Regions from separate parts of the Saccharococcus thermophilus genome, predicted to be linked through region 3. Evidence: predicted binding sites of a transcription regulator. Region 3 holds the regulator's gene; each other region holds the start of a gene.
The links. The regulator CtsR, encoded in region 3, represses protease genes until heat stress. The targets are predictions, from matches to a motif close to ATGGTCAATAAAGGTCAAACA.
Positions count from the first base shown of each region.

Region 1: the regulator CtsR is predicted to act here: its motif matches at 5,045-5,065, upstream of clpB (ATP-dependent chaperone ClpB).
Region 2: the regulator CtsR is predicted to act here: its motif matches at 6,302-6,322, upstream of BDD39_RS12875 (ATP-dependent Clp protease ATP-binding subunit).

Region 1 covers NZ_JAASRS010000001.1:2,602,730-2,612,935, reverse strand. The annotation lists gene BDD39_RS13570 (carbamoyl phosphate synthase small subunit) at 1-541, shown strand, start outside; gene BDD39_RS13565 (carbamoyl phosphate synthase large subunit) at 534-3,659, shown strand; gene argF (ornithine carbamoyltransferase) at 3,656-4,594, shown strand; gene BDD39_RS13555 (YjzC family protein) at 4,713-4,892, shown strand; gene clpB (ATP-dependent chaperone ClpB) at 5,078-7,672, shown strand; gene BDD39_RS13545 (YjzD family protein) at 7,721-7,909, opposite strand; gene BDD39_RS13540 (alpha/beta hydrolase family protein) at 8,051-8,782, shown strand; gene BDD39_RS13535 (hypothetical protein) at 8,863-9,111, opposite strand; gene BDD39_RS13530 (beta-ketoacyl-ACP synthase III) at 9,276-10,206, shown strand, end outside.
Region 2 covers NZ_JAASRS010000001.1:2,471,514-2,481,719, reverse strand. The annotation lists gene helD (RNA polymerase recycling motor HelD) at 1-2,101, opposite strand, end outside; partial or broken gene BDD39_RS12885 (zinc-binding dehydrogenase) at 2,302-2,745, shown strand; gene BDD39_RS12880 (hypothetical protein) at 2,806-3,351, opposite strand; gene BDD39_RS12875 (ATP-dependent Clp protease ATP-binding subunit) at 4,059-6,239, opposite strand; partial or broken gene BDD39_RS12870 (FixH family protein) at 6,452-6,772, shown strand; gene BDD39_RS12865 (IS256 family transposase) at 6,928-8,097, opposite strand; gene BDD39_RS12860 (FixH family protein) at 8,245-8,616, shown strand; gene BDD39_RS12855 (YkvI family membrane protein) at 8,931-9,974, shown strand; gene BDD39_RS12850 (methyl-accepting chemotaxis protein) at 10,026-10,206, opposite strand, start outside.
Region 3 covers NZ_JAASRS010000001.1:138,371-148,576, forward strand. The annotation lists gene radA (DNA repair protein RadA) at 1-871, opposite strand, end outside; gene clpC (ATP-dependent protease ATP-binding subunit ClpC) at 953-3,385, opposite strand; gene mcsB (protein-arginine kinase McsB) at 3,392-4,471, opposite strand; gene mcsA (protein-arginine kinase activator protein McsA) at 4,476-5,024, opposite strand; gene BDD39_RS00870 (CtsR family transcriptional regulator) at 5,039-5,500, opposite strand; rRNA gene rrf (5S ribosomal RNA) at 5,762-5,878, opposite strand; rRNA gene BDD39_RS00880 (23S ribosomal RNA) at 6,236-9,166, opposite strand; rRNA gene BDD39_RS00885 (16S ribosomal RNA) at 9,435-10,206, opposite strand, start outside.

The DNA of each region.
Region 1 (10,206 bases), 2.5 Mb from region 3:
ATCGATTTTACAGTCTCTTGTCACACGCGGATGCAAAGTAACGGTCGTTCCTTACCATACTTCGCCGCAAGCAGTCGAATCGCTAAAGCCGGACGGCATCGTTTTATCCAACGGCCCGGGCGACCCGAAACAGCTTTCTCATCATTTAGCCAACATCCGGCAACTCATCGACCGTTATCCGACGCTGGCGATTTGTCTTGGCCACCAGCTAGTGGCGCTTTCCTACGGGGCGGACACGGAAAAGCTCCGCTTCGGGCATCGGGGGGCCAATCAGCCTGTCTTTGATGCGGTGAAACAAAAAGTGTTTATGACTTCGCAAAACCATAGTTATGTCGTCAACAAAGATAGTTTGGCGAACACCCCGTTTCATATTCGCTTTACCAATGTCAATGACGGTTCTGTCGAAGGCATGGTGCACCGCCATAAACCGATTTTATCGGTGCAATACCATCCGGAGGCGCACCCAGGCCCTGGCGATACGGATCATATTTTTGACGAGTTTCTACAAACGGTGGTAAAGGGAGAGAAAGTCTATGCCTAAAGATACATCACTGCAGTCGATTCTTATCATCGGATCCGGTCCGATTGTCATTGGCCAGGCCGCGGAGTTTGATTATTCCGGCACGCAAGCGTGCATTGCCTTAAAAGAAGAAGGATACCGCGTCATTTTAGTAAATAATAATCCGGCGACGATTATGACCGATGACGTCCATGCTGATGCCGTTTACTTTGAGCCGCTGACAGTCGACAGCGTCGAGGCGGTAATCGCCAAAGAACGTCCTGACGGGCTGCTTGCGACGTTCGGCGGACAGACGGGATTAAACTTAGCGTTTCAGCTTCATGAAGCAGGAATTTTAGAAAAATATGGGGTGAAGCTGCTCGGAACGCCGATTGAAGCGATTAAAAGAGGGGAAGACCGCGAAGCGTTTCGCTCCTTGATGTATGAATTAGGCGAACCTGTTCCGGAAAGCGAAATTATAACCAATATCGACGAAGCGGTCGCATTTGCCGAAAAAATCGGATTTCCGATCATTATTCGTCCTGCGTACACGCTCGGCGGAACTGGCGGCGGCATTGCCGAAAATATGGAGCAATTTGTGGCGCTCGTTGAAAAAGGGCTGGCGGAAAGTCCGATTACGCAATGTTTGATTGAGCGGAGCGTCTCCGGGTTTAAAGAAATCGAATATGAAGTGATGCGTGATCATACCGATACGTGCATTACTGTCTGCAATATGGAAAATGTCGATCCTGTCGGCATCCATACGGGAGATTCGATCGTCGTCGCCCCATCGCAGACGCTGACGGACGAGGAATATCAAATGCTTCGCTCCGCGGCGATTAAAATTATTTCCGCGCTTGGCATTATTGGAGGCTGTAACATTCAATTTGCCCTCGACCCGTTCAGCAAGCGCTATTACTTGATTGAAGTCAATCCGCGCGTCAGCCGTTCCTCGGCGCTTGCTTCCAAGGCGACCGGATACCCGATCGCCCGCATTGCCGCCAAATTGGCCGTCGGCTATACGTTGGCGGAGCTGTTGAACCCGGTAACAAAAACGACATACGCCAGCTTTGAACCAGCGCTCGATTACGTCGTCGTAAAATTTCCGCGCCTGCCGTTTGACAAATTTCCGCTTGCGGACCGCCAGCTCGGCACGCAGATGAAAGCGACCGGAGAAGTGATGGCGATCGACCGCAACATGGAACGCGCATTTCAAAAAGCGGTTTATTCGCTAGAAGGCAAAAATAACGGCCTGTATTTGCCGGAGCTTGCCGAAAAAACAGAGGCGGAACTGAAACAGCTGCTTGTAAACAGGGATGACCGCCGTTTCTTTGCCATCTTGGAGCTGTTCCGACGCGGGGAAACGATCGATGCCGTCTATGCGCTAACGAAAATCGACCGCTTCTTTTTGCATTCGTTTTATCAGCTCATCGAATTGGAAAAGAAAGCGAAAGAGACAAATCTTGACGAAATTGACGAAGCGACGTTCCGCCTTTTGAAGGAAAAAGGCTTTGCGGATGCGTTTTTAGCGGAAGCGTGGGGCGTGAAGGAGCAAGACGTGAGGGAAAAGCGAAAACAGCTCGGCATCCTTCCAGCCTATAAAATGGTTGATACGTGTGCCGCCGAATTTCGTTCGGAAACGGATTATTATTATTCCACTTATTTCGGCGAGGACGAACGGAAAAAAAGCGATAGGGAAAAGGTGCTGATTATTGGCGCCGGACCGATTCGCATCGGCCAAGGAATCGAGTTTGACTACAGCTCTGTCCACAGCGTCTATGCGCTTCAAGAAGAAGGATATGAAACGGTGCTAATGAACAACAATCCGGAAACGGTCAGCACCGATTTTGCGGTGGCGGACCGGCTTTATTTCGAACCACTGACGCTAGAAGACGTGTTAAACGTCATTGAAGCGGAACAAATCAATAAAGTGATCGTTCAATTTGGCGGACAGACGGCCATCAATTTGGTGAAAGGGTTGGAGGAAGCCAATGTCTCGCTTCTTGGCGTTACGTACGATGTCATTGACCAGTTGGAAGATCGTGACCGTTTTTATCAGCTGTTAGAAGAACTCGACATTCCGCACGTGCCGGGGATGATGGCCAATAACGAAACAGAGCTGCTTGCCAATGCGGAAAAAATTGGCTATCCGATCCTGCTTCGTCCTTCCTATGTTATTGGCGGCAGAGGAATGTTTATTGTCAAAGACGAACAGCAGTTAGCAACGCTGTTAGCGCAAGGGATGATTGCGTATCCGTTGCTGATTGATGCGTATTTAGATGGAAAAGAAGCGGAAGTCGATGTGGTGACCGATGGTAATGATATTTTGCTGCCAACTATTATAGAACATGTCGAAAAAGCAGGGGTGCATTCCGGAGACAGCTATGCATGGCTGCCGGCCCAAACGCTGACAAAAGAAGAGCAGAACAACATGATCACTTATGCGGCAAAAATCGCGAAAAAGCTGCAATTTAAAGGGATTATGAACATCCAATATGTCATTGCCAACGGGCAAGTCTATGTTCTCGAAGTCAATCCGCGCGCAAGCCGGACCGTACCGATTGTCAGCAAGGCAACGGGGATTCCGCTCGCGCAAATTGCGACAAAATTATTGCTTGGGAAATGTTTAAACGATGTTGTTGGCGAAAAACAGCGGCGTTTGGCGAACTTGCCGTATATCGTTTTGAAGTATCCGGTATTTTCAACATATAAATTACCAGGGGTTGACCCTCTTGTCGGTCCGGAAATGAAATCGACCGGTGAAGGAATCAGCATTGCAGCGACAAAAGAGGAAGCAGCGGCAAAAGCTTTTTATTCGTATTTAGTGAAAAAGCGCGAGGCGCGAGAAATTTATGTAAATGGACAAATAGACGAACCATTGCTTGAGCAGATAAAAGGAAAACAATTAACCATTGTTTCTGACGTGCCGTTTTCCGAATGGGTAAAACGAAAAGAAGCACTGGCGTTTTTCGATTTGCAAAAAGATGAAACAAGTTTTGAACATCGAACGATTGCGTTGTCCCGCCAAATCATGGTGTTTACTGAAAAAGAAACATTTGCTCTCTTTTTGCAAGCGATCGGCGTGAATTCGTTTACGGTTTCGTCGATTCAAGAGTGGCTTGAAAAGAAAAAACAAATGGAGAAAGCGGTGATCATATGAACAAAGTCGTTTCCCTAAAAGGAAAAGATTTTTTAACATTGATGGATATTTCGACAGAAGATATTCATTATTTACTGACGCTTGCAGCGCAATTAAAAGAAAAGCAGCTTGTCGGACAATCTTATACTCCGCTTGTCGGAAAAACGTTGGCGATGATTTTTGAAAAGCCATCGACGCGCACGAGAGTATCGTTTGAAGTCGGCATGATTCAGCTTGGCGGAAGCGCGCTTTATTTAAACAGCAATGATTTGCAGCTCGGACGCGGCGAAACGATCGCCGACACTGCAAGAGTGCTGTCACAATATGTGGATGCGATTATGATTCGTACGTTTGCCCATAGTAAAATAGAGGAGCTCGCTCAATACGCGACGATTCCGGTGATTAACGGATTGACAGACGATGATCATCCGTGCCAGGCGCTTGCCGACTTATTGACGATTTATGAAGTAAAGAAGATGTTCAAAGGATTGAAACTTGCTTATGTCGGCGACGGAAACAATGTCGCTCACGCGCTGATGATAGCCGCTGCCAAAGTCGGCATGGACTGCACCATCGCTTGTCCGTCTGGCTATGAACCGAAAGAAGAGTATGTGAATGCGGCCGTGCAAATTGGAAAACAAAGCGGGGCAACCATCGCGGTGACACACGATCCAATCGAAGCCGTTGCCGATGCCGACGTTATTTATACGGACGTATGGACGAGCATGGGGCAGGAACAAGAAAGCGAGCAGCGTCTTACTGTTTTCCAGCCGTTTCAGGTAAATGATGAATTATTGAAACATGCGAAACCGGATTATATGTTTTTGCATTGCCTGCCGGCCCATCGCGGGGAAGAAGTGGCCGCGGATGTGATTGACGGGCCGAATTCATACGTATTTCAGCAGGCGGGCAATCGCCTCCATGTACAAAAAGCGATTTTAGTTTCTTTATTATAAAGAAACAGCACCGGGAATATACTCGGTGTTTTTTATGTCACCATTATTTGCCTGGTTATGAATAAACGAGGAAGAGGGAATGATAAAAATGCACTCTGAATAAAGGGGGAATACGACAATGGGTCAACCACGCCATTTTAAACCAGGCGATAAAGCGCCAAACAACGGAGTATACATCGAAATTGGCGAAACAGGAGATAATGTCAAAAATCCGAAAAAGGTCAAGCTCAACGCAGGAGATGCGTTTCCAGAAACATCGAATCAAAATCGTCATTGGACATATGCGCGAAAACCGTAACGGCGATAAGCCAAGAAAGCTACTGGCTGCCAAACGTGAAAAGGATATAAAATGGGGGGGAAGATGGATTTTATGCCCTCCACAAAGCCATTCCGGTCAAGGAGTGGCTTTCTATTTGAAAAAACAAGGAGGCATTCGCTATAATATACATAAAGGTCAAAAAAGGTCAAAAAGGAGGGAAGTAGGTGAATATTCAAAAATTTACTGAAAAAGTGCAAGAGGCATTGATGACGGCCCAGTCGACCGCTGTGAAACACCATCATCAGCAACTTGATGTCGAACATTTGCTGCTGGCCTTATTGCAGCAAGAAGAAGGGCTTGCCAAAAGAATATTCACACTGTTGCGTGTTCATATAGACGCATTCACTCATGAACTGCAAGTGTTGTTAAAGAAAAAGCCAGAAGTGATAGGAGCAGGTGCGGAAAACGTTTATTTGTCTTCGCGGCTGCAGCGGGTGTTGACGAATGCGGAAAAAGAAGCGAAAGAGATGCAAGACGAATATATTTCCGTCGAACATTTGCTTCTTGCCATGGCGTCAGAAACGGGGGATATCGGCGAGCTTTTTCGCCGTTACGGCATTCAACGCTCTTCATTATGGAAAGTATTGATGGAAATAAGGGGGAATCAGCGCGTGACAAGTCCAACGCCGGAAGCTACATACGAAGCGTTAAAAAAATATGGGCGTGATTTAGTCGCGGAAGTGAAAGCGGGAAAAATCGACCCAGTAATCGGCCGCGACAGCGAAATTTGCCGCGTTATTCGCATTTTATCGCGGAAAACGAAAAACAACCCGGTATTAATCGGTGAGCCCGGGGTTGGAAAAACGGCGATTGTTGAAGGTTTAGCGCAGCGCATTGTCCGCAAAGACGTTCCCGAAGGATTAAAGGACAAAACGATTTTTGCGCTGGATATGAGCTCGCTTGTCGCGGGCGCGAAATTCCGCGGCGAATTTGAAGAGCGTTTAAAAGCGGTGTTAAACGAAATAAAGAAAAGCGAAGGACGGATTATTTTATTTATTGATGAATTGCATACGATTGTCGGCGCCGGCAGGGCGGAAGGCGCGATGGATGCGGGCAATATGCTGAAGCCGATGCTGGCGCGCGGGGAGCTGCACTGCATCGGTGCGACGACATTGGATGAATACCGGCAATATATTGAAAAAGATCCAGCGCTTGAACGCCGCTTCCAGCAAGTGCTTGTCGAAGAGCCGAGCGTGGAAGATACGATTTCGATTTTGCGCGGCTTAAAAGAGCGGTTTGAGGTCCATCATGGCGTAAAAATTCATGACCGTGCCCTCGTTGCCGCCGCGACATTGGCGGACCGCTACATTTCCGACCGCTTTTTGCCGGATAAAGCGATTGATTTAGTCGATGAGGCGTGTGCGACGATTCGTACGGAAATGGACTCGATGCCGTCGGAGTTGGATGAAGTGATGCGCCGCGTTATGCAGCTCGAAATCGAAGAAGCGGCGCTGCGAAAAGAAACGGATGAGGCGAGCAAAGAACGTCTTGAAGCGCTCACGAAGGAACTTGCGGATTTACGGGAAAAAGCAAACAGCATGAAAGCGCAATGGCAGCAAGAAAAAGAAGCGATTGGGCGTGTGCGCGACGTGCGCGAGGCGCTGGAAAAAGCCAAACGTGAGTTAGAAGAAGCAGAAAATGAATATGATTTGAACAAAGCGGCGGAACTCCGGCATGGCCGCATCCCGCAACTCGAGAAGCAATTAAAGCAATTAGAACAAGAAATGAACGAAAATAATGAAGGAAGACTGCTTCGCGAGGAAGTAACGGAAGAGGAAATCGCTGAAATCGTTTCGCGCTGGACGGGAATTCCGCTGACAAGGCTTGTCGAAGGAGAACGGGAAAAGCTGCTGCGTTTGCATGAGCTGTTGCATGAACGGGTCATCGGCCAGGACGAAGCGGTGGAACTGGTGGCCGATGCGGTGCTGCGGGCGCGTGCCGGCATTAAAGACCCAAACCGCCCGATCGGTTCGTTTATCTTTTTAGGGCCGACCGGCGTCGGAAAGACAGAATTGGCGAAAACATTGGCACAAGCATTATTTGACAGCGAAGAACAAATGATTCGCATCGATATGTCGGAGTATATGGAAAAACATGCCGTTTCCCGTTTAATCGGCGCTCCTCCAGGCTATGTCGGCTATGAAGAAGGCGGGCAGCTGACCGAAGCGGTGCGGCGCAAACCGTATTCCGTTATCTTATTAGACGAAATCGAAAAAGCGCATCCAGAAGTGTTCAATATTTTGCTGCAAATGCTCGATGACGGGCGGATCACCGATTCGCAAGGACGCACCGTTGACTTTAAAAACACGGTCGTGATTATGACGTCCAATATCGGCTCCCATTTGCTGTTAGAAGGGGTGACAGAAGGCGGAGAAATTAAAGAGGAAACGCGCGAACAAGTTTTGCAGCAGCTGCGCGCCCATTTCCGCCCAGAATTTTTAAACCGCATCGATGATATTGTTTTGTTTAAGCCGCTGACGATGAACGAAATAAAAGGAATTGTCACGAAATTTGCCAACGAATTATCCAAACGTCTCAGCGACCGCCATATTTCGCTTTCTTTGACGGATAAGGCAAAAGAATATATCGCCGAATCTGGATTTGACCCGGTCTATGGAGCGCGGCCATTGAAACGGTTTATGCAAAAGCAAATTGAAACCCCGCTCGCAAAAGAAATCATCGCCGGACGGGTGAAAGATTACAGTACGGTAGTGGTCGATTACGAAAACGGGCAAATTGTGATAAAAACGCAATCATAGCACAAGGCTGTCCTCGTTTTGGACAGCCTTGTTGTATGATGCAAGTGATTAATGATGGTGATGTTCTACCGGCTCATCCGGAATCAGGCTGGCGACAATAAAGATGAGAACGGTCACAATGACGCCCAACAATGCTCCGGTAGAAAAATTATAGGTGATTCCCTGCATGGACCCCATCACATAGGTAGCCATCTGCACTAATAGAAACGTCCAGAAAAACGTCCAAAACAGCCGCATCTTCTTTCCTCCCATCATTTCAAATTCCTTTTCTTATCTTACCACAACTTGATCACTTAGGCATATACCCATACGTTTTTTTATGTACCGCATATGGTATACTGTACAATTATGCAGCGTAAAACAAGGGTGAATATCGATATGACGGTTCAACAACGGTTTTTTCAGCTCGATGACCAATGGTGCATTCTGCATCTGCCGGAACGCCCGAATGGATTTGCTCTCTTTATTATTGGTGATACGAACCATTTTGTTAACGAACATACAAGTTTTTGGATCGAGCATCAAGGCCGCCGCTATCTTCTTGATCAGATGCTCGAATATGGTTACACGGTATTTTACTCTCATCTGTATGGCCGGCATTGGGGAAGTCCAAAAGCGGTGCGTCTGGCGAAGCAACTGATTTACTATGTATTGAAAAGTGAAATTTTAAACAATCGCATTTACATTCTTGCCGAAGGAATGGGAGCGCTCGTAGCTTTGCAGCTTCTTGAAGCGATGCCGAAACAAATCCGTGCGGTTGTGATGCTGACCCCTTGTCTCGATTTGCGCGCCCAGCTCGAATATGAGAAGGAAAATCAATTTTTTTATAAACGCATGGTAAAGGAGATTGCGCATGCCTACGACATAGAAGAAACAAACGTCGAAAAAGCGGTTCCTTCGCTGCTTCTCATCCCGCACCAAGTTCCGGTTAAAATATGGCAATTATCAGGAGTGACCCATTATCCATCGTCGCTTCATTGCCGCAAGTATGAGCAATGGATGAAAGCGACGAACGATCATGTTCTTGTTGTTTATTACTTGCCGGAAAAGAAGTACCAATTGGTACAGGCAATTGCTCAATTTTTTCATAAATATAACGAACTTCCATAAATTCCTCTATCTTCGCCAGAAGCGATAGAGGAATTATTTTAATAGATAAAAAAATAAAAGGCGCTTGCAGGCGGCGCCTTTTATTTTTTTAGCATGTCAACAATGGAAGTAATTTTTTTCATTAATGGCTTTAATTGATCAAACGAGGCGACGAGCGTATCGATATTTTGGAAAAGCTGCATAAAATCAGGACCTTGCTGTGAAGGAGCATCATGTTGCATAGATGGGCTATCGTTTGACTGGCGGGACGGTGGAAAGGAACCGAACATTAAGCGGGAAAAACGGTCTAGCGGTTTGTCCTGCTGCTTTTGCTCTTCGTGATCTGCCATCGTACTGCCCTCCCTTTTCGTTTTCCTTATTAACACTGTATGGCGGAGGCAGAGAAAGTGACTAGACAAATTACCATGTTTTTATTGCGCGCTTTTCATTTTTTCGATAAAATTAGTACCAAGTAATAATAATTGGTTATATAATTCTAAAGGAGATGTTCGGCGTGGGAGCAGGTATTATTGGAATCGGTCGGTATGTGCCGGAAAAAGTGCTAACCAACTTCGATTTAGAGAAAATGATGGATACGTCCGATGAATGGATTCGGACGCGAACGGGGATTGAAGAACGGAGAATTGCTGCAGACGACATGGACACTTCCGATATGGCCTATTTGGCGGCGAAAAAGGCATTGGAAGACGCAGGAATTGCTCCGCAAGACCTTGATTTAATTTTAGTAGCGACAGTAACTCCTGACAGAGCGTTTCCATCTGTCGCCTGCATGCTGCAGGAACGGCTTGGAGCCGTAAAAGCGGCGGCATTGGATATTAGCGCGGCGTGTGCTGGTTTTATTTATGGCATGGTCACTGCAAGCCAATTTATTGACAATGGAACGTATCGTTATATATTGATAGTTGGGGCAGAAAAACTATCCAAAATCATGGATTGGACCGATCGCAATACAGCAGTGTTATTTGGCGATGGTGCCGGAGCGGTCGTCATGGGACCTGTTTCGCAAGGCCGCGGAATTTTGTCATTTGAACTAGGAGCCGATGGAACAGGAGGAAAACATTTATATAAAGACGAATATATCGTGATGAACGGCAGGGAAGTATTTAAATTTGCCGTTCGGCAAATGGGGGAATCATGCATTAACGTTTTAGAAAAAGCAGGCCTATCGAAAAACGATGTCGATTTTCTTGTTCCGCATCAGGCGAACATTCGCATTGTTGAAGCAGCAAGACAACGCCTTGAACTGCCGGAAGAGAAAATGTCGACAACGATCCGCAAATACGGCAATACATCGGCCGCCTCGATTCCGATTTCGCTTGTGGAAGAGTTGGAAGCAGGGAAAATCAAAGAAGATGATCTTATTATTATGGTTGGATTTGGTGGAGGACTGACGTGGGGCGCAATTGCCTTGCGTTGGGGCCGAT
Region 2 (10,206 bases), 2.3 Mb from region 3:
ATCCGCTCTTCACGAGCTTAATTTCTTCGACGTTGCTCAGTGCTTCGTATGCGGCGGTACTTTCCGCGGCAGATTTGCATATAATCGCGATCGTATTATACCCCCGATTCCGCAATTCTGAGACTTTGGAAGCAATGCAGCGGTGCAGTTCGGCTTGATCGGACACTCTCGTCAGCACAGGCCTATCGCCGTCGCGTTCAAAAGCAGTAATCCGTTCGCCACCGGGCACGAGTCCGCGCGTAAATTCGACGATCTGTCTTGTGGATCTGTAGCTGCGGGTCAAGGTGATCACATCCGTTTCATCAGGCCCGTATAAGCTGGTAAGTGTGTGAAAACCCGTCGTTTCGCTGGCATGGGCAAAGATCGACTGGTTAAAGTCGCCGAGCACGGTCATCCTTGCCGAGGGAAACAAACATTTCAAATACTCGAATTGAAACGGAGAATAATCTTGCGCTTCGTCTACAAGCACGTGTTTGATCGAGACGTTCTTCTGAAAGCTTTGAATCAGATCTTTCAAAAATAAAAACGGAGTTGCATCTTCATAAAACAGTTTGCCTTCGTCTAGCATTTTCACAGTCAATCGGCAAATATCCTCCCACTCCTCAGGTGTTTCCCCCTCCATCCACAGTTTGATCCGCGTTGGATCGGCGAAAAGCTGTTTGTATATTCCCTTAAAGTCGATGAAACGGAGCGACCGGATCCGTTTACGCAACGGCTTCAACTTTTGGCGGACGATCAATTGGCCTAGCGCTTCGATCTCGTTCTCATAATTGTTTAACGATTCTCCTTTGAAGCGGCGTTTTTTCCGTAAATGGGTATAAGCCTTATAGTAATCCTCGTTGCTAAGCAGCTCGATTTCTTCCTGCACCCATGGCTTGGTCCGTTCAAGTTTTTCAGCTTCATCGATTTGCTTGTTTAGCCAATCCGTCAGCTTTTCAAGTCTGTTGTGAAAGCGGAGCGAGGTGTCGCTGCTATAAAACCTTTCCGCGATTTGTTGGGCGGTGACGATCGGTTTTCCTCTAAATAGAATATCTTTGAATAGCATGCCAGAGGATTCCAGCGACTTCCAGTATGTTTTGATCGCCTCGAAAAAACGTGTCGATGCCTTGAATCGAATGCTCGCAATCCTAGTCCGGTATGAAGGGTTATCCGCTGCAGTCAGCACATATTCCAATTGTTCGTATGGACCCTCGACTTGAAATTCTTTGCTCAGCCGATGCTCCAAGTATTCCTGGAATGTGACCTGATGCATATTCTCTTCGCCAAGTTCAGGCAACACATTGGATACGTAGCTATTAAACATCGAATTAGGTGAAAATAGAATGATTTGATCGGCTCTCAGACTGTCCCGATACTTGTAGAGCAAGTAAGCGATCCGCTGCAGGGCAGCAGACGTCTTGCCGCTGCCAGCGGGGCCTTGCACAATGAGCATCCGCCCGCGATCATGCCGGATGATCCGGTTTTGTTCCTGTTGAATGGTGGCCACGATGTTGTGCATATGTTTGTCTGTGGCTCTGCCAAGCACCTGTTTTAAAATCTCATCTCCAATGGTGAGACTGGTATCGAACATCGATTTGATAACACCGCCGCGGATGATATATTGCCATTTTTTCTCCAGCATGCCACGGATTACGCCTCCGGGCGTAGCATATTCGGCCGGACCGGGAGGGTAATCGTAGTAGATACTCGAGATCGGCGCCCGCCAGTCGTAGATAAGGATGTTCTCTCCGCTTGTATCCGTGAGCGTGGAGATGCCGATATAGATTCGTTCAGCAACGGAAGCCCCTTCTTCAGTGAAATCGATTCGGCCGAAATAAGGCACCTCCTGCATGCGGCGCAGCGTGGACAACCTCTTGAATGCTTGTCTGTGGGTGCTTTGGCTTACGGATAGGGCCTGAGCCTGTTGTCTCAAGCTGATGATCGTTTCAAGAAAATCGTCGAAAGTATCTATATTAACCTTGACGTCATCCCAAAAGTGTTTGCGGATATCAATCACTTCTTTCCGACGCCGGAAGGTTTCGTCTTCCAGCATGCGGATTTGCTCCGTAATAATCTCCATTATGCTGTCCAATCGTTCTTGCTCCTGCCGAAGTTCTGTCATTTCAATCACTCCTTTAAAAAAATAAAAAATTGGGGTTGACTGAAGGAGAATTATGTTGTACAATTATAATCGGGATATTATTTTTATATATGGATAAAATGTGTTTCAATATTAATTTATCATAGTTTCTCTATTTTATCAATGTATTTAACACTACAGCCGCTATGATGGATCGTACTTGTTGCAAATTTACTTCTCATCAAAAACTTGAAATCGCAAAGCAGGAAGGCGCCGTTGCGGTCGCCAATGCCAGAAAAGAAAATGTTGTCGAAGCAATTAAAGAAATCACAAAAGGAGGCGCACATGTCGGACTGGATGCTTTAGGCATCAAGGATACCGTTCTTAATTCGGTTCTGTCCTTAAGAAAAGGAGGAAGACATGTTCAAGTAGGTTTAACCACATCAGAAGAAGGAGGTTTTGTATCCCTCCCTGTTGACCTGATTACGGCATCTGAAATTGAGTTTGTAGGAAGCATCGGCAATCCTCATCCTGACTATCGCGGCCTAATGAGCTTGATTTCTTCCGGACGGTTGAATCCGAAGCGCTTGGTGGAGCGTGAAATCAAATTGGAAGATGTAAACGCTGTATTTGAAAATATGTCACAATATAATACGAAAGGGTTTAACGTAATCACTAAATTTTAATCAAAGAGTGTGTCCCAAAAGTGACTGCTTTTGGGACACACTCTTTTCTGTGTACAGTATTTAGTAGGATTTGATTTTTGCTTCGAATTGTCTAAGCGTTAATTGATTTAACTCTGGAAAACCTTCTTCTTTCAAGGAAATGGTTTTTCCTTCGTAAACAGGGTAGACTCCTTGCCATCCCCCGACAATGGTATACAATTCTGTTCCTTTAACAGGTTTTAGAAAGCAAACATATCGACCCTCAGCCATCGGTCCTGGATAAACTCTGTTGAGAGGATGTAAAGGATCAGGAAGGGGTTCAATACCGGTTGATAACACGTTGATGATTTTGTCGCCGGTTCCCTTTAAATATTTGTCGACATGAAGGCGTTGTACAAAATTAACGAGCTTCCCACCTTGTACAGACTTATTTAACGGCTGCTTCTGAAAAGAAGTATCGAACCAGCCATAAGCAATGAATGTTGAGCCGCTTACTAAATTCTTTAAGTTTGCGGCGCGCTTGATATTTACTGCCTGTTTTGGAATGGCAATATTATGCGCCTGAACAGGTAAATGAAACGTAAATAGCAGACATATACAGATTAAAAACTTAGACCATGTTTTCATTCCATCACCTCCTGATATCTTTGTTGAGCGTTACTATTGTTTAACCATCTTTCCTGTTTTATGCGTGTTTCCTTTGCTCACATCAGTAAAGTATTTTTCCTTTTTACCCCTGAAGGAAAAACAAATCTGCACAGCAAACGAGCTTATGTATTGTTCCACTATTGGTGCTTCGACGTTCGATAGCGAAACGAGACAAAAACATTTTAATTCCGAATTAAATATAATAGCCATCATGTTGCATCAAAAAAGCCTATAGAATCTAAAGCTTTTTATTGCTGATAAGAATGGTTGCGTGAACAAGTAACTACAAATAAAAAAGAGTCACTTCTTGTTAGAGAGTGACTTTGTATGAGTATAATTATTACATGTTACAGGGCTAGTATGTAAGTGGATTAATTACTTCATGCATATTGCTTCATCTAAGGAAGCAGAACCGTGTTTTACTTTATTATTTGCCCATCAGTCTCGTTAAAGCCATCCCAAGAAATCCAACACCCATTCCTATGAGCCACCCGGTTTGGGGGCTTCCTAACCAAGCTCCCAATCCTCCACCAAGAAACATGCAGCCAACAATACTAATCCTCCAACGCCCCAATTTTGCTGCTTCATAAATTCAATCCTTCTTTATTAAAACATATGCTATTAGCTAAATAATCTTTCTTGCACATGATAATAGGCAAAAAAGAACCGCCTTTCCCATTAAGGGATTAGGCGGTTTGTTTATGCAGAGGTTTGGCGACAATCGCATTGTTTTCGATATCGATGCGAATCGCTTTGACTTGGTCGTTTTCGTCCAGCAGCACATCGGCGATTTTGTCTTCGACGTGTTCTTGGATGACGCGGCGGAGCGGACGAGCGCCGAATGCTGGATGGTAGCCGAGTTCCGCTAATTTTTCTTTTGCCGCTTGCGAAACGTCAAGGTCGATGTGCTGTTCGTGCATTGCTGTTTTTACCTCGTTAAGCATGAGATCAACAATTTGCAGCATATGTTCTTTTTTCAGAGATTTGAATTCGATAATCGCATCGAAACGGTTGAGAAACTCTGGCTTGAAGTAGGCGTTTAACGACTCAAGAACGCTTGTATGTGTTGGGCCTTGTTTTTCAAATCCGACCGTAATTTTTTTGTCCGTCACGCCGGCGTTGCTTGTTGCGATAATAACTGTATCTTTAAAGCTTACCGTACGCCCTTGGCTGTCAGTGAGACGGCCGTCTTCTAAAATTTGCAGGAAGATGTGCTGAACATCCGGGTGCGCTTTTTCAATCTCGTCAAGCAAGATAATGCTGTATGGATTGCGGCGCACTTTTTCTGTAAGTTGGCCGGCTTCTTCGTGACCGACATAGCCAGGAGGCGAACCGATTAATTTCGATACCGAATGTTTTTCCATGTATTCGCTCATGTCGAGGCGAATCATTGCGTCTTTCGAGCCGAATAGCTCTTCTGCCAACGTTTTCGCCAGCTCTGTTTTTCCGACGCCAGTCGGACCGACGAATAAGAACGAACCGATCGGGCGGTGTTTTGCTTTTAATCCCGCGCGGCTGCGGCGGATTGCTTTTGCGACTTTTTTCACTGCTTCTTCTTGGCCGATTACTTTTTTCGCGAGATTTTCTTCGAGATGTTTCATTTTTTCTTTTTCATCGGCTTGCAGTTTGCCGACAGGAATACCTGTTTTCTCTTCGATGATACGTTGAATGTCGGCAACATCGACGACTGGGCGTTCTTGGTTTACGCCATTTTGTAATTGTTTTTCCAGTTTCAACTCTTCGCTGCGCAATTTCGCTGCCAGTTCGAAATTTTCTTCTTCTACTGCTTTTGCTTTTTCTTTGGCGATTTGCGCAAGGCGCTCTTGAATTTGTTTTTCATCTGTCGGGCCGATGCGCAAGTTCGCTTTAGAGCCGGCTTCGTCTAGCAAGTCGATCGCCTTGTCCGGCAAGAAGCGGTCTTGAATGTAGCGATGCGACAATTTAACGCACGCTTCAATCGCTTCATCCGTATATTTGACGTGATGGAATTGTTCATATTTCGGCTGAATGCCTTTCAAAATCGTAATCGCTTCTTCGACCGTCGGTTCATGGACGATGACCGGTTGGAAACGGCGTTCAAGCGCGGCGTCTTTTTCAATTTGTCGATATTCTTTTAATGTGGTAGCGCCGACGACTTGCAATTCGCCGCGGGCAAGGGCCGGTTTTAAAATGTTGCCGGCGTCCATGGAACCTTCCGCCGAACCAGCGCCGACGAGCAAATGAATTTCGTCGATAAACAGAATGACGTTTTTCCGGCGCTGCAATTCAGAAATGAGACGTTTCATGCGTTCTTCAAATTGCCCGCGAATGCCTGTATTGGCGACAAGAGAGGCGACATCCAGCAAATATACTTCTTTATTTAATAGTTTTTCCGGAACTTGTCCTTCCGCGATTTTTAAGGCAAGCCCTTCGACAATCGCCGTTTTTCCGACACCAGGTTCCCCGATTAATACCGGGTTGTTTTTATTGCGGCGGTTTAAAATTTCGATGACGCGTTCAATTTCTTTATCGCGTCCGATGACCGGGTCGATCAAGCCGGCTTTTGCAAGCTGCGTTAAGTTGCGGCCGAATTGGTCCAAGAAACCGCCGCCTCTTTTACCGTTTCTGTTCCATTTGGATGGTTTGGATGGTTGTGCCATATTTGCTGATGGCGTATCCATTTCCGAAATTGGCGAAAATCCGTTCATAAAGAAATCATCAAATGGGAACGGCGAGAAATTATCGAAACCGAAATTGATCGGAATAGTCAGCTCTTGTTTTTGTTTTTCATAACATTCGTGGCAAAGATGCAATTGCTTTTTCTCATGATTGAATTGCAAATTGACAAATACCGTAGCTTCGTTTTGATGGCATACTTGGCAAAGCATGAGGCATAACCTCCTTTTTCGTCAATTGACTTTGACTAACTTTGACTTTCTGACTTTATTATACTTTGACCTTTTTTGACTTTCAAGTGTTTTTTTACAAAAAATTTGTTGTAACCGTGAAATGTTTTTGAAGGAATAGTGAATAATGTACGGATAAGAAAAAGTTATGGTATAGTTAAGTCTAGAAAATAGAGCAAAGGGGAAGTAAAAAAATGAAAAAGCTTTCGCTGTTTTTGTCATTGATGTTAATATTACTTTTATTTGCCGCCTGCGGCCAGCAAAAGCAAGAGGAAAAACCGGCAATACTTGAAGTTCAACTTCAAACACCGAATCATGTTGAATTAAATAAGGACACGACGCTTTCTTGTATTGTGACATACGGCGGGGAAAAAGTGAATGACGCGGATGAAGTGAAATTTGAAGTATGGAAGCATGGCAGTGAACAGCATGAGATGTTAACCGCCAAAAATGATGGAGATGGCAAATATTCTGTGAAAAAAACGTTTACCGAGCCTGGGACGTATTCCGTGGTACCGTCAAGAATTTTGTGTAATGTAAATGGGGTAGGGTTTCTCTGAAATGGATTTGAATTGATAGGGGACTGATTTTCTCCACACAGGAGACTGAATATTCAGTCTCTTGTGTGGAAAGGGAGAATCCCCTTATTTTGTTTATTTACAATATTTGGTTAACAATAACGTTCTTCAAACATTCGTTGAAGGGCTTCCTGCGCTTCGGCAAATCCTCTTAACTTTCGCCCTGCCCATTTCTCATTAAAATCTTGGATGGTCAAATACACGACTTTTTCCGCGGCTTCTAAACTGCTCAAACTGTTCATCGGCTTTAGACGTTTCCGAATCTCTTTGATCGTTCGTTCGATGACATTCGTCGTGTAAATCACACTTCGAATACTGCTTGGATAATCCATAAATGTAAGGAGGACATCCAACTCATTGGCCCAAGATTGAACTTCTCTTGGATATTTGCTGGACCATTTCGACTCAAACTGTTGAAACATTTGTAACGCCATCTCCTTATTCGGCGCGCGATAAATCAGCTTGAGATCCTCGGCCACTTCGAATTGGTCTTTTTTCCGAACACGGCTGAGGGTGTTGCGGACTTTGTGCACGACACAGCGCTGCACATCGGCTTTCGGATACACCGCCTTAAAGGCTTCCTCCAGCCCCGGAAGGCCATCGAAGACGCCAAGAAGCACTTCCTTGACGCCTCTTTGGTAGAGGTGTTGAAGAATTTCCTGCCATCCATAGGCGCTTTCTTGTCCTCCCACGAAGAAATCCAGAATTTCTCGATACCCTTCTTCATTCACTCCTAACACCACATAAATGACTTCTTTCTCTACCGTATCGCGGCGAAGTTTCACGTACAAGCCGTCCAAATATAAGACAGAATAACGTTTGGATAGTGGACGATGGTGCCATTTCTCGATGTCTTCTTTCACGACATCGGTAATACGGCTGATCGTCGCTGGAGAATAAGCATTTCCTAGAATTCGTTCGATAAACTTGCCAATTTCCCGTGTACTCATGCCACTTTGATACATCCTAATGATGGCTTCCTCCAGCCAGTCGGTGTGGCGTTGATAAGGGGCAAACAACTGTGTTTGAAATTCCCCGTTTCGGTCTCTTGGAACCAAAAGACCCTCAATCCGGCCATATTGCGTATCTAGATTTCGCTGATAGTAGCCGTTTCTCATATTCGGCGTTCCAGCCTGTTCGATTTCGAGGAAATGTTTGATTTCTTCCCGCATAATCAGCTCTAATTTTTCCTTCACAAACTGACGAATGACACTTTCCAGTTGATTTGCCCAGTCGACATTCGGTATACTTCTTTTAGACATAGGTAGGGTACTCCTTTCTCTAAGATTTTTGGTCCAATCAGAGAATACCCTACCTTTTTTCTTTTGTTCTAGCAAAATGCTTTACACAAACTTTTATACATCATCTATTCCGTCATTAGCCACGTGACAGCACGAAATATGCATAATATGCCGAAAAAAGATATCGTTGTTGGCACGCCGAGCGATCAGCCGCAAAATCATGCAGAGGAACATCACGGCGATGAACACCATCATGCCGATGTCATGATCATGCTTCATGAAAAACAATTTTCCGTAAATAAAGAGGCACATTTAGTGGCACATATTACTCATGACGGCAAGCCGCTGACAAAAGCGAAAGTTCATTTTGAAGTTTGGCAAGGAAACGGCAAACACGAGTTTATCGAGGCAAGCGAAAAACAAGCGGGCCAATACGAAGCAGTAACTTCGTTTCAAGAAAAAGGGACATATTCTGTAAAAACTCATGTGGAAACGGAACAACTTCACGAACATCAAGTAGAGCAAATTACGGTGCATTGAACTCCCCCCACTTACCGGCTCATGCCGGTTGAAGTGGGGGATTCTTGTTCCCTCTGGCCGTAGTTGCTCAAAGGTCCCAAGAACCCCCTCCGTTCATTTATGACAGAAGAAGAACGTTTTTCAACTATTAAGATTACTAAAAAAACAAAAAATGCCGATTCATCCCCCACCTACGCTCCGCTTAGAGGTGGAGGTCTTCTCGGCAAAAAAGATAAAGAGATGCCCTATAGTGGCATCCTTTTTTACTGCCATCTCTTCTTTATTGGGCCAAGCCGACATATATATGGGAGTAAATAGTGGACAAGGAGAGGGAGATGGCAGAAGTGGCTGGAAAATGGTCGGATGCTTGGCAAATTGCCGCCGTTTACGTCGGCACTGTCGTCGGCGCGGGATTTGCCACAGGAAAAGAGATTATTGAATTTTTTACGCAATATGGAACGTATGGAACGATCGGCATTATCATTAGCGGCAGCTTGTTTACGTGGGGTGGCGCGCGCATGATGGTAATGGCGCGGAAAGTGGAAGCCGCCTCTTATCAACAATTTAACCGCTATTTATTTGGCAAGGCAATGAGCCCGGTTATTTCTATCATTATGACGTTGATGATTGTTGGAGTCACCGCCGTGATGATCGCTGGGGCAGGGGCGGTATTTGAGGAACAACTCGGGCTGCCGCGACAAGTCGGAATTGTAGCGACGTTATGTTTATCGTTGTTGGTCATGATGTACGATATAAAAGGGCTATTTGGCGTAAACACCTTGATTGTCCCCATGATGGTGCTATTTAGCGCCATTGCGCTTGGAAAGCTGATCACCATGGACGAATGGTGCGGAACGAAGCTGGAAACGGCAGACTATTCATTAAAAACATTTCTTTCCCCATTTTCATATGCGGCGTTTAATTTGGCGATGGCGCAGCCTGTGCTCGTGCCGCTGGCTTGCGAGGCGGCGGATGAGCGGACGGTACGGCGCGGAGCGGTGCTTGGCGGGCTGCTGCTTACCGGCATTTTATTGAGCAGCCATTTGGTGCTCTTATCGTTTCCGTATGTAATGAATTATGATATTCCGATGGCAGAAGTCATCCGCACATTTTTTTCTGCTTTTTACTGGGTGTATATCGTTGTGATTTACGGGGAAATTTTTACATCCATTATCGGCGGAATTTTTGGCCTGCAGCGGCAGGCGCGCACGATCGTTTCCGTTCCAAACATCTTGTTTCTTGTCGTGCTGTTTATCGTTCTGTATGTTGTTAGCTTATTTCGCTACAGTGCGCTTTTGTCATTTTTATATCCGCTATTTGGCTACATCAGTTTTGCGTTTCTTTTTCTATTATGGATGCGAAAAGTGCCGCGTTCGTAACAGCAGCCGTTTTCCCGCATTGGCGCGGAAAAATGGCTGTTTTTTCGATGATTAGTGAAAGCGTTGTACGATTTTTTCTAGCTCATGGACGGATGCAAGCAAAACATCTGCTTCTTTAGCTAGTTCGTGAATGGCTATTGTTTGCTGTTCTAATCCGGCGGTAGTTTCTTGCACCATGTTTGTAAAATCGCTGGCAATCGCGTTAATATCGCCAATGAGCCGCTGAAGGTTT
Region 3 (10,206 bases):
CGCGGGAACGTTCTTCTAAAAACACTTCCGAAGGGTTTTCAACTTCGGCAAGCCCTACATCCCTCATTTCGAAAATGCCGATTTCGTTCGTCGAGCCGAAACGGTTTTTCACCGCCCGCAAAATCCGATACGTATGGTGACGTTCTCCTTCGAAATAAAGAACGGTATCAACCATATGTTCTAAAATTCTTGGACCGGCAATGGCCCCCTCTTTCGTCACATGTCCGACGATAAAAATGGCAATTCCTTTCGTTTTCGCGATTTTCATTAATTCTGCCGTGCATTCACGCACCTGTGCCACGCTTCCCGGAGCGGATGTAATATCGGCGCGATACACCGTTTGAATGGAATCAATGATTACACACGCAGGATGAATATGGTCTATTGCTTCTACAATATATTCCAAATCTGCCTCCGCTAACACATATAATTGATCAGAGGCGACATGGAGACGGTCGGCGCGAAGCTTCATTTGCTTAATCGATTCTTCGCCGGAAATATATAATACTTTATGTTGCATCGCAGCAAGCTGCGCAGAAACCTGTAAAAGAAGTGTGGATTTTCCAATACCAGGATCCCCGCCAATTAACACGAGCGACCCTTTCACAATCCCTCCGCCTAACACACGGTTAAATTCCGACATATTCGTTTGCATACGCGGTTCCTGTGTGGTCGTTACCGTAGTAATCGGCACAGGTTTAGCCAAGGCGTCAGGCGCAGAATGGACAAACACGCCTCTTGTTGATGGCTTTACCCGCTCGATTTCCTCGACCATGGAATTCCAAGTATTGCATCCCGGGCATCTCCCAAGCCATTTTGCTGATTCGTAACCGCATTCTTGACAAACGAATTTTGTTTTCTTTTTCCCCATCGAAAAAACCCTCTCTTTTTCACATTGAAACAAAAAGGTATGGGCAATGGAGCTGCCGCATACCTTTCGTAAAAACTCAGATTACATTACCGCTTGTTCTGATAATACAACAAATTCCCCGTCTTTGACATCAACAACGACTTTTTGCCCTTTTGCAATCGTTCCTTTTAACAGCTCTTCTGACAAACGGTCTTCGATATGTTTTTGTAGCGCGCGGCGCAATGGCCGAGCACCATACTCTGGGTCATATCCTTCCGCAGCAATTTTTTCAATCGCCGCATCCGTCAGCTCTAAATCAATATCTTGCTCTTTTAAGCGTTTTACTAATGTTTCCGCCATCAGTTTGACAATTTGTTTTAAATGTTGTTTTTCAAGCGAATGGAAGACGATAATTTCATCAATACGGTTTAAAAACTCCGGACGGAACGCTCTCTTTAACTCGTCCATGACTTTTCCTTTCATGTCTTTGTATTTCTGATCTTCATCTTGGACGTTAAAGCCGACGTATTTGTTTCGTTTTAGCGCGTCCGCGCCGACGTTTGACGTCATAATGATAATCGTATTGCGGAAATCCACCGTTCTTCCTTTCGAATCGGTTAAACGACCATCTTCTAACACTTGAAGCAAAATGTTAAAGACGTCCGGATGGGCTTTTTCCATTTCGTCTAGAAGCACGACAGAATATGGCTTGCGGCGCACTTTTTCTGTCAGCTGACCTCCTTCTTCATATCCAACATAACCAGGAGGCGATCCGATTAAACGGGATGTCGAGTGTTTCTCCATGTATTCCGACATATCGATGCGGATAAGGGCGTCTTCGTCGCCGAACATTGCTTCGGCAAGTGCCCTTGCCAGCTCCGTTTTTCCGACCCCTGTCGGTCCGAGGAAAACAAATGAACCAATCGGGCGTTTCGGATCTTTTAATCCAGCGCGCGCACGGCGCACCGCTTTCGCTACGGCTTTGACGGCCTCGTCTTGCCCAACGACACGCGAATGTAAAATTTCTTCTAGTTTCAGCAAACGTTCGGTTTCGGTTTGCGCCAATTTTGCAACTGGAATTCCTGTCCAGCTTGATACGACCATGGCAATGTCTTCAACCGTTACCTCTGAATTTTCCTGACCTTGTTTTTCTTTCCATGCCCGTTTTGTCTCTTCTAGTTCTTCACGCAGCCGTTGTTCCATATCACGCAAGGAAGCCGCTTTTTCAAATTCTTGGCTTTGTACTGCCGCATCTTTTTCTTTGCGCACTTCTTCCAGTTTTTGTTCCAGCTCTTTCAATTTTGGCGGTGCGGTAAAGGAACGAAGACGGACTTTCGAGCAAGCCTCATCAATTAAGTCAATCGCTTTATCCGGGAGGAAACGATCCGTAATATACCGGTCGGATAATTTGACAGCTTGAACGATCGCTTCATCGGAAATAGAAACGCGGTGATGGGCTTCATAACGGTCACGCAACCCTTTTAAAATTTGAATCGATTCTTCCACCGTCGGCTCATCAACATAAATTGGCTGGAAGCGACGCTCTAGTGCTGCGTCCTTTTCGATATATTTACGGTACTCATCCAACGTTGTCGCACCAATACATTGTAACTCGCCACGGGCAAGCGCCGGTTTTAAAATGTTCGAGGCGTCAATCGCACCTTCCGCCCCTCCGGCACCAATCAAGGTGTGAAGCTCGTCGATGAAAAGAATGATATTGCCGGCCTGACGAATTTCATCCATCACTTTTTTCAAACGATCTTCAAATTCGCCCCGATATTTCGTTCCGGCCACAACCGTCCCCATATCCAGCGTCATCACCCGCTTATCGCGGAGCGTTTCCGGCACTTCATTATTAACAATTTGCTGCGCAAGCCCTTCAGCAATCGCCGTTTTCCCAACGCCAGGCTCCCCGATTAGCACCGGATTATTTTTTGTGCGCCGGCTCAACACTTCAATTACGCGCTGAATTTCTTTGCTTCTGCCAATGACAGGGTCCAACCGTCCTTCGCGGGCAATCGCCGTTAAATCACGCGCTAAACTATCTAAAGTCGGTGTACTTACGTGGGAAGCACCGCCGGAATGACTCGAAACCGATTCGCTGCTTCCAAGCAGCTGCAATACTTGCTGGCGCGCTTTATTCAGGCTGACTCCCAAGTTGTTAAGTACACGGGCCGCAACCCCTTCGCCTTCGCGAATAAGGCCAAGTAAAATATGTTCCGTGCCCACATAGGAATGACCAAGTTTTCTCGCTTCATCCATTGACAATTCAATCACTTTTTTCGCCCGCGGTGTATAGTGAATCGTATGGGAAACTTCTTGTCCGCGGCCAATCAATGATTCCACTTCTTTTTGAATTTTCTCCGGGCCAAGGCCCAACGCCATCAATGCTTTCGCTGCGATTCCTTCCCCTTCGCGGATGAGACCCAATAAGATATGCTCCGTGCCAATGTTATTATGGCCAAGGCGGATCGCTTCTTCTTGGGCTAATGCTAATACTTTTTGCGCCCGTTCTGTAAATCTGCCAAACATCATTATTCATCACCCTCCATGTTTTTTCTCTTCCATTTTTAGGCGTTCCCGTATCAACGCAGCCCGCCGGACGTCTCTCTCCTCCGGTCTTAATACGCCGCCAGCATACTGTTGCAAAAATCCAGGCTGTGTCAAAATCATTAACTCATTTAAAATATTGCGTGAAATATTTTTAATATATCCTAAATCAATCCCTAAGCGCACGTCGGACAAACATTGTGCTGCTTCTTTCGATTCAATCATCCGGCAGTTGGCCAATATTCCATACGAACGGAATACTCTGTCTTCTAATTGTATGTTTAAAGTTTTGACTAATGCCTCCCTTGCCATTCTTTCTTGAGCGATTAATTGTTGAACGATGCTTTTTAAATCTTCGACAATATCTTCTTCTGATTTTCCTAATGTAATTTGGTTTGATATTTGAAATATATTTCCTAAAGCTTCGCTCCCTTCTCCATATGTCCCTCGTACTACCAATCCTAATTGATTAATAGCCGGAATAATACGATTCATTTGCTGTGTTAAAACGAGCGCCGGAAGATGCATCATCACAGAAGCGCGCATCCCTGTTCCAACGTTAGTTGGACAGCTTGTTAAATAGCCGAGTTTTTCATCAAACGCATAATTCACATGTTCTTCAATCCAATCGTCCAGTTCGTTCGCTGCTTCCAATGCTTCCGTTAATTGCAATCCTGGGAATAAGCATTGAATGCGAATATGGTCTTCTTCGTTAATCATAATGCTTACTTCTTCATTTTCGGAAAGCAGACAGGCCCCGAATGGAGAATCTTCCGCCAAAAGCGGGCTAATTAAGTGCTTTTCTACCAATACCCTTTTTTCGATCGGCTGAAGCTCGGACATTTTCAGCAGTTCAAAACGGCCGACTGGATGGTAAGAACGATAGGCAAATGTTTGTTCAAACAAGGAAACGATTTGCTGTGCCTCTTCGCTGCTAAACACGGTTGGAAAGCGGAAATCAACAAGGTTTCTTGCCAAGCGGATGCGGCTGCTTAATACGATGTCAGAATCAGGACCTTCCTGGCTCATCCAAGAACTAACGGCTGTATTAAAAAACTTTTCAAATGACATACAGCTACATTTCCTCCTCTCCGCGTTGACGCAGCTGATATTCCAAGGAGCGAATTTGGTCGCGGACTTCTGCCGCTTTTTCAAACTCTTCTCTCGCTACAAGTTCCTGTAGCTTTTGTTTTAGAATGGAGAGTTGTTTGCGCAGGTGAAGTACTCCACCTTTTCGTTTCGGTATTTTTCCGTAATGGGTCGAATTTCCGCTATGAAGCCTTTTTAATATTGGGGGCAAATATCGCGCAAATGTCCGATAACAATCGGAGCAACCAAAACGCCCGATTTGGGTGAATTGATGATAGGTCATTTTACATGTTTCACACTGTAAAATATCTGAGTTTGGGAACGTATTGGCGGTCATTTCCTTCATCGGCGTTTGGAAATTAAGCAATCCGGCCAATAAATTGTTTAACGAAAAGTCATCGTTTTCGTAAAACATAAACATATCTCCATGCTCTTTCGCGCATTGTTCACAAAGATGAAATTCGGTTTTTTCGCCGTTAATAATCTTTGTAAAATGCATCGTCGCCGGTCTTTGTTTACACTCTTGGCATATCAACATGGTCCCCTCCACTATTTGTATTTCAGCGATGTCAGCATCGCTTTGAGCATGCGAGCCCGCAATTCATCGCGCTGCGGCAAATCAATATATAAAACAGAGCGATCCATCACGCTTAACATGATCTTTGCTTCCCGCTTAGAAATGACTTTTTCCTCGATAAGGCGCTCAATAATGTCTTCCGCATTGGATTGGCTGAGACGATGTCCGACTAATTCGAGCAATTGATCAATTAATTGCGCCTCGCTTTTGGCTTTCACTTTCATAATGCGGATATAGCCGCCGCCTCCGCGTTTGCTCTCGACAATATACCCTCTCTCGAGTGTAAACCTGGTATTGATCACGTAATTAATTTGTGACGGAACGCACTGAAATTTACTGGCAATTTCACTACGTTTAATCTCGACAATGTCTTTGTCACTCATATTTAATACTTGTTTTAGATATTGCTCGATAATGTCTGAAATGTTTGGCACTCTACCTCCTCCTTAACAATCAAAGTTGACTTTGACTATATTTGACCTTAATTCTACTATATAGTGTATTACAAAAAAATGCAAGAGTTGCCGATAAAAATGACTGGTCATTAGGATATCCTTTTTTTAGTCATAGGATATCCTTTTTTGCGAAAAATGAAACATCAACATTATTTTTAAGGTCAAGGAAAAGAAGAATAAACAAAAGTAAGGCAAAAAAAGAAGCATGCCCTTCATAAGAAAGACATGCTTCTTCACCCTGCCTAGCGACGACCTACTCTTGCAGGGGCGCTGGCCCCAACTACCATCGGCGCTGGAGAGCTTAACTTCCGTGTTCGGGATGGGAACGGGTGTTTCCTCTCCGCTATAGTCACTAGGCAAGTATTTCAATTGGACATGTATTATTATATCCATCTAATCGATGTTGTCAAGAAGGAGTTCATTCCTTCAAAACTAGATAACCGTCTGTTTGGAAGAAGCCGGGCGCCTTTGCTGTCTAGCTCCGGACGCCATCGGCTCGCGACGCTTCGGTCCCGTTGCGGCGGCAACAGCCTCCTCACGGGCCCTCCAGCGCGTGTCGCCGATAGGCGGGCGTCCTCCGCTTTTCGTGGTGTCTAGCTCCGGCTCCTAGCCCCTTGGGTCGCTTCAGACCTGCTGTGGCGGCGACAGCCTCCTCGCAGGTCTTCCAGCGCCCATCGGGGCTAAGCAGTCGCCTCCGCTTTTCGTGCGCTTTTCTTGGTTAAGTCCTCGATCGATTAGTATCCGTCAGCTGCACGTGTCGCCACGCTTCCACCTCGGACCTATCGACCTCGTCATCTTCGAGGGATCTTACTCGCTTGACGCGATGGGAAATCTCATCTTGAGGGGGGCTTCACGCTTAGATGCTTTCAGCGCTTATCCCTTCCGCACATAGCTACCCAGCGGTGCCCCTGGCGGGACAACTGGTACACCAGCGGTGCGTCCATCCCGGTCCTCTCGTACTAAGGACAGCTCCTCTCAAATTTCCTGCGCCCGCGACGGATAGGGACCGAACTGTCTCACGACGTTCTGAACCCAGCTCGCGTACCGCTTTAATGGGCGAACAGCCCAACCCTTGGGACCGACTACAGCCCCAGGATGCGATGAGCCGACATCGAGGTGCCAAACCTCCCCGTCGATGTGGACTCTTGGGGGAGATCAGCCTGTTATCCCCGGGGTAGCTTTTATCCGTTGAGCGATGGCCCTTCCATACGGAACCACCGGATCACTAAGCCCGACTTTCGTCCCTGCTCGACCTGTCCGTCTCGCAGTCAAGCTCCCTTGTGCCTTTGCACTCTACGAATGATTTCCAACCATTCTGAGGGAACCTTTGGGCGCCTCCGTTACCTTTTGGGAGGCGACCGCCCCAGTCAAACTGCCCACCTGACACTGTCTCCCACCCCGATCAGGGGTGCGGGTTAGAATTTCAATACCGCCAGGGTGGTATCCCACCGGCGCCTCCACCGAAGCTGGCGCTCCGGCTTCCCAGGCTCCCACCTATCCTGTACAAGCGATACCAAAATTCCATATCAGGCTGCAGTAAAGCTCCACGGGGTCTTTCCGTCCTGTCGCGGGTAACCTGCATCTTCACAGGTAGTATAATTTCACCGGGTCTCTCGTTGAGACAGTGCCCAAGTCGTTACACCTTTCGTGCGGGTCGGAACTTACCCGACAAGGAATTTCGCTACCTTAGGACCGTTATAGTTACGGCCGCCGTTTACTGGGGCTTCGGTTCGCACCTTCGCTTGCGCTAAGCGCTCCCCTTAACCTTCCAGCACCGGGCAGGTGTCAGCCCCTATACTTCGCCTTTCGGCTTCGCAGAGACCTGTGTTTTTGATAAACAGTCGCTTGGGCCTTTTCACTGCGGCTCCCTCGGGCTATTCACCCAAGAGAGCACCCCTTCTCCCGAAGTTACGGGGTCATTTTGCCGAGTTCCTTAACGAGAGTTCTCCCGCGCACCTTAGGATTCTCTCCTCGCCTACCTGTGTCGGTTTGCGGTACGGGCACCTCTCACCTCGCTAGAGGCTTTTCTTGGCAGTGTAGGATCGGGGACTTCGGGACCGATGGTCCCTTCGCCATCACGGCTCCGCCTTTGCGCCAGACGGATTTGCCTATCTGGCAGCCTAACCGCTTGGACAGGCTATTCCAGCAGCCTGCTCGCCCTACCTTCCTGCGTCCCCCCATCGCTCAAACGGTGAGGAGGTGGTACAGGAATCTCTACCTGTTGCCCATCACCTACGCCTTTCGGCCTCGGCTTAGGTCCCGACTAACCCTGAGCGGACGAACCTTCCTCAGGAACCCTTAGGCTTTCGGTGCAGAGGATTCTCACCTCTGTTTTCGCTACTCATACCGGCATTCTCACTTCTAAGCGCTCCACGAGTCCTTCCGGTCTCGCTTCGACGCCCTTAGAACGCTCCCCTACCGATGACCGAAGGTCATCCCACAGCTTCGGTGGCACGTTTAGCCCCGGTACATTTTCGGCGCAGAGTCACTCGACCAGTGAGCTATTACGCACTCTTTAAATGATGGCTGCTTCTAAGCCAACATCCTGGTTGTCTGGGCAACTCCACATCCTTTTCCACTTAACGTGCACTTAGGGACCTTAGCTGGTGATCTGGGCTGTTTCCCTCTCGACCACGGATCTTATCACTCGTAGTCTGACTCCCAAGGATAAGTCATTGGCATTCGGAGTTTGACTGAGTTCGGTAACCCGATGAGGGCCCCTAGCTCAATCAGTGCTCTACCTCCAAGACTCTTCCCTTGAGGCTAGCCCTAAAGCTATTTCGGGGAGAACCAGCTATCTCCAAGTTCGATTGGCATTTCACCCCTACCCACACCTCATCCCCGCACTTTTCAACGTGCGTGGGTTCGGGCCTCCAGTAGGTGTTACCCTACCTTCACCCTGGACATGGGTAGATCACCTGGTTTCGGGTCTACGACGACGTACTGAACGCCCTATTCAGACTCGCTTTCGCTGCGGCTCCGTCTCTTCGACTTAACCTCGCACGTCATCGTAACTCGCCGGTTCATTCTACAAAAGGCACGCCATCACCCATCAACGGGCTCTGACTACTTGTAGGCACACGGTTTCAGGTTCTCTTTCACTCCCCTTCCGGGGTGCTTTTCACCTTTCCCTCACGGTACTGGTTCACTATCGGTCACTAGGGAGTATTTAGCCTTGGGAGATGGTCCTCCCAGCTTCCGACGGGATTCCCCGTGTCCCGCCGTACTCAGGAGCCACTCGGGAGGGAACGAAGTTTCGACTACAGGGCTGTCACCTTCTCTGGCGGGCCTTTCCAGACCGCTTCGTCTACCCCGTTCCTTTGTCACTCCCATATGAGTGGTCCTACAACCCCAAGAGGCAAGCCTCTTGGTTTGGGCTGTTCCCGTTTCGCTCGCCGCTACTCAGGGAATCGCTTTTGCTTTCTTCTCCTCCGGGTACTAAGATGTTTCAGTTCCCCGGGTGTGCCCTCCATACCCTATGGATTCAGGTATGGATACTGTCCCATTACGGACAGTGGGTTCCCCCATTCGGACATCTCCGGATCAACGCTTGCTTACAGCTCCCCGAAGCGTTTCGGCGTTTGCCCCGTCCTTCATCGGCTCCTAGTGCCAAGGCATCCACCGTGCGCCCTTTCTAACTTAACCAATAGCGCTTCTCGGCTTCTTCCTTTGTCTAGCTTCGGCGCCTAACCGCGGCGCCTCCGCTTTTCTTTTCGGTTATCTAGTTTTCAAGGAACGAAGCTACTTCATTGCATTCGCTTCTTTGCAGCTTTGCGTCGAGGAATCCAGCTTCTCTGAATTCACTAGAAGACGCAGACGCAAAACGGATTAATTGAAGAGAACATAAATATGTTCCCTCAAAACCGAACAAAACGTAAGCGTCCCTCTTATTTCACACACATATCATCCTTAGAAAGGAGGTGATCCAGCCGCACCTTCCGGTACGGCTACCTTGTTACGACTTCACCCCAATCACTTGCCCCACCTTCGGCGGCTGGCTCCCGAAAGGGTTACCTCACCGACTTCGGGTGTTGCAAGCTCTCGTGGTGTGACGGGCGGTGTGTACAAGGCCCGGGAACGTATTCACCGCGGCATGCTGATCCGCGATTACTAGCGATTCCGGCTTCATGCAGGCGAGTTGCAGCCTGCAATCCGAACTGAGAGCGGCTTTTTGGGATTGGCTCCCCCTCGCGGGTTCGCAGCCCTTTGTACCGCCCATTGTAGCACGTGTGTAGCCCAGGTCATAAGGGGCATGATGATTTGACGTCATCCCCACCTTCCTCCGGTTTGTCACCGGCAGTCACCTTAGAGTGCCCAACTGAATGCTGGCAACTAAGGTCGAGGGTTGCGCTCGTTGCGGGACTTAACCCAACATCTCACGACACGAGCTGACGACAACCATGCACCACCTGTCACCCTGTCCCCCCGAAGGGGGAACGCCCTATCTCTAGGGTTGTCAGGGGATGTCAAGACCTGGTAAGGTTCTTCGCGTTGCTTCGAATTAAACCACATGCTCCACCGCTTGTGCGGGCCCCCGTCAATTCCTTTGAGTTTCAGCCTTGCGGCCGTACTCCCCAGGCGGAGTGCTTAACGCGTTAGCTGCAGCACTAAAGGGTTTGACCCCTCTAACACTTAGCACTCATCGTTTACGGCGTGGACTACCAGGGTATCTAATCCTGTTTGCT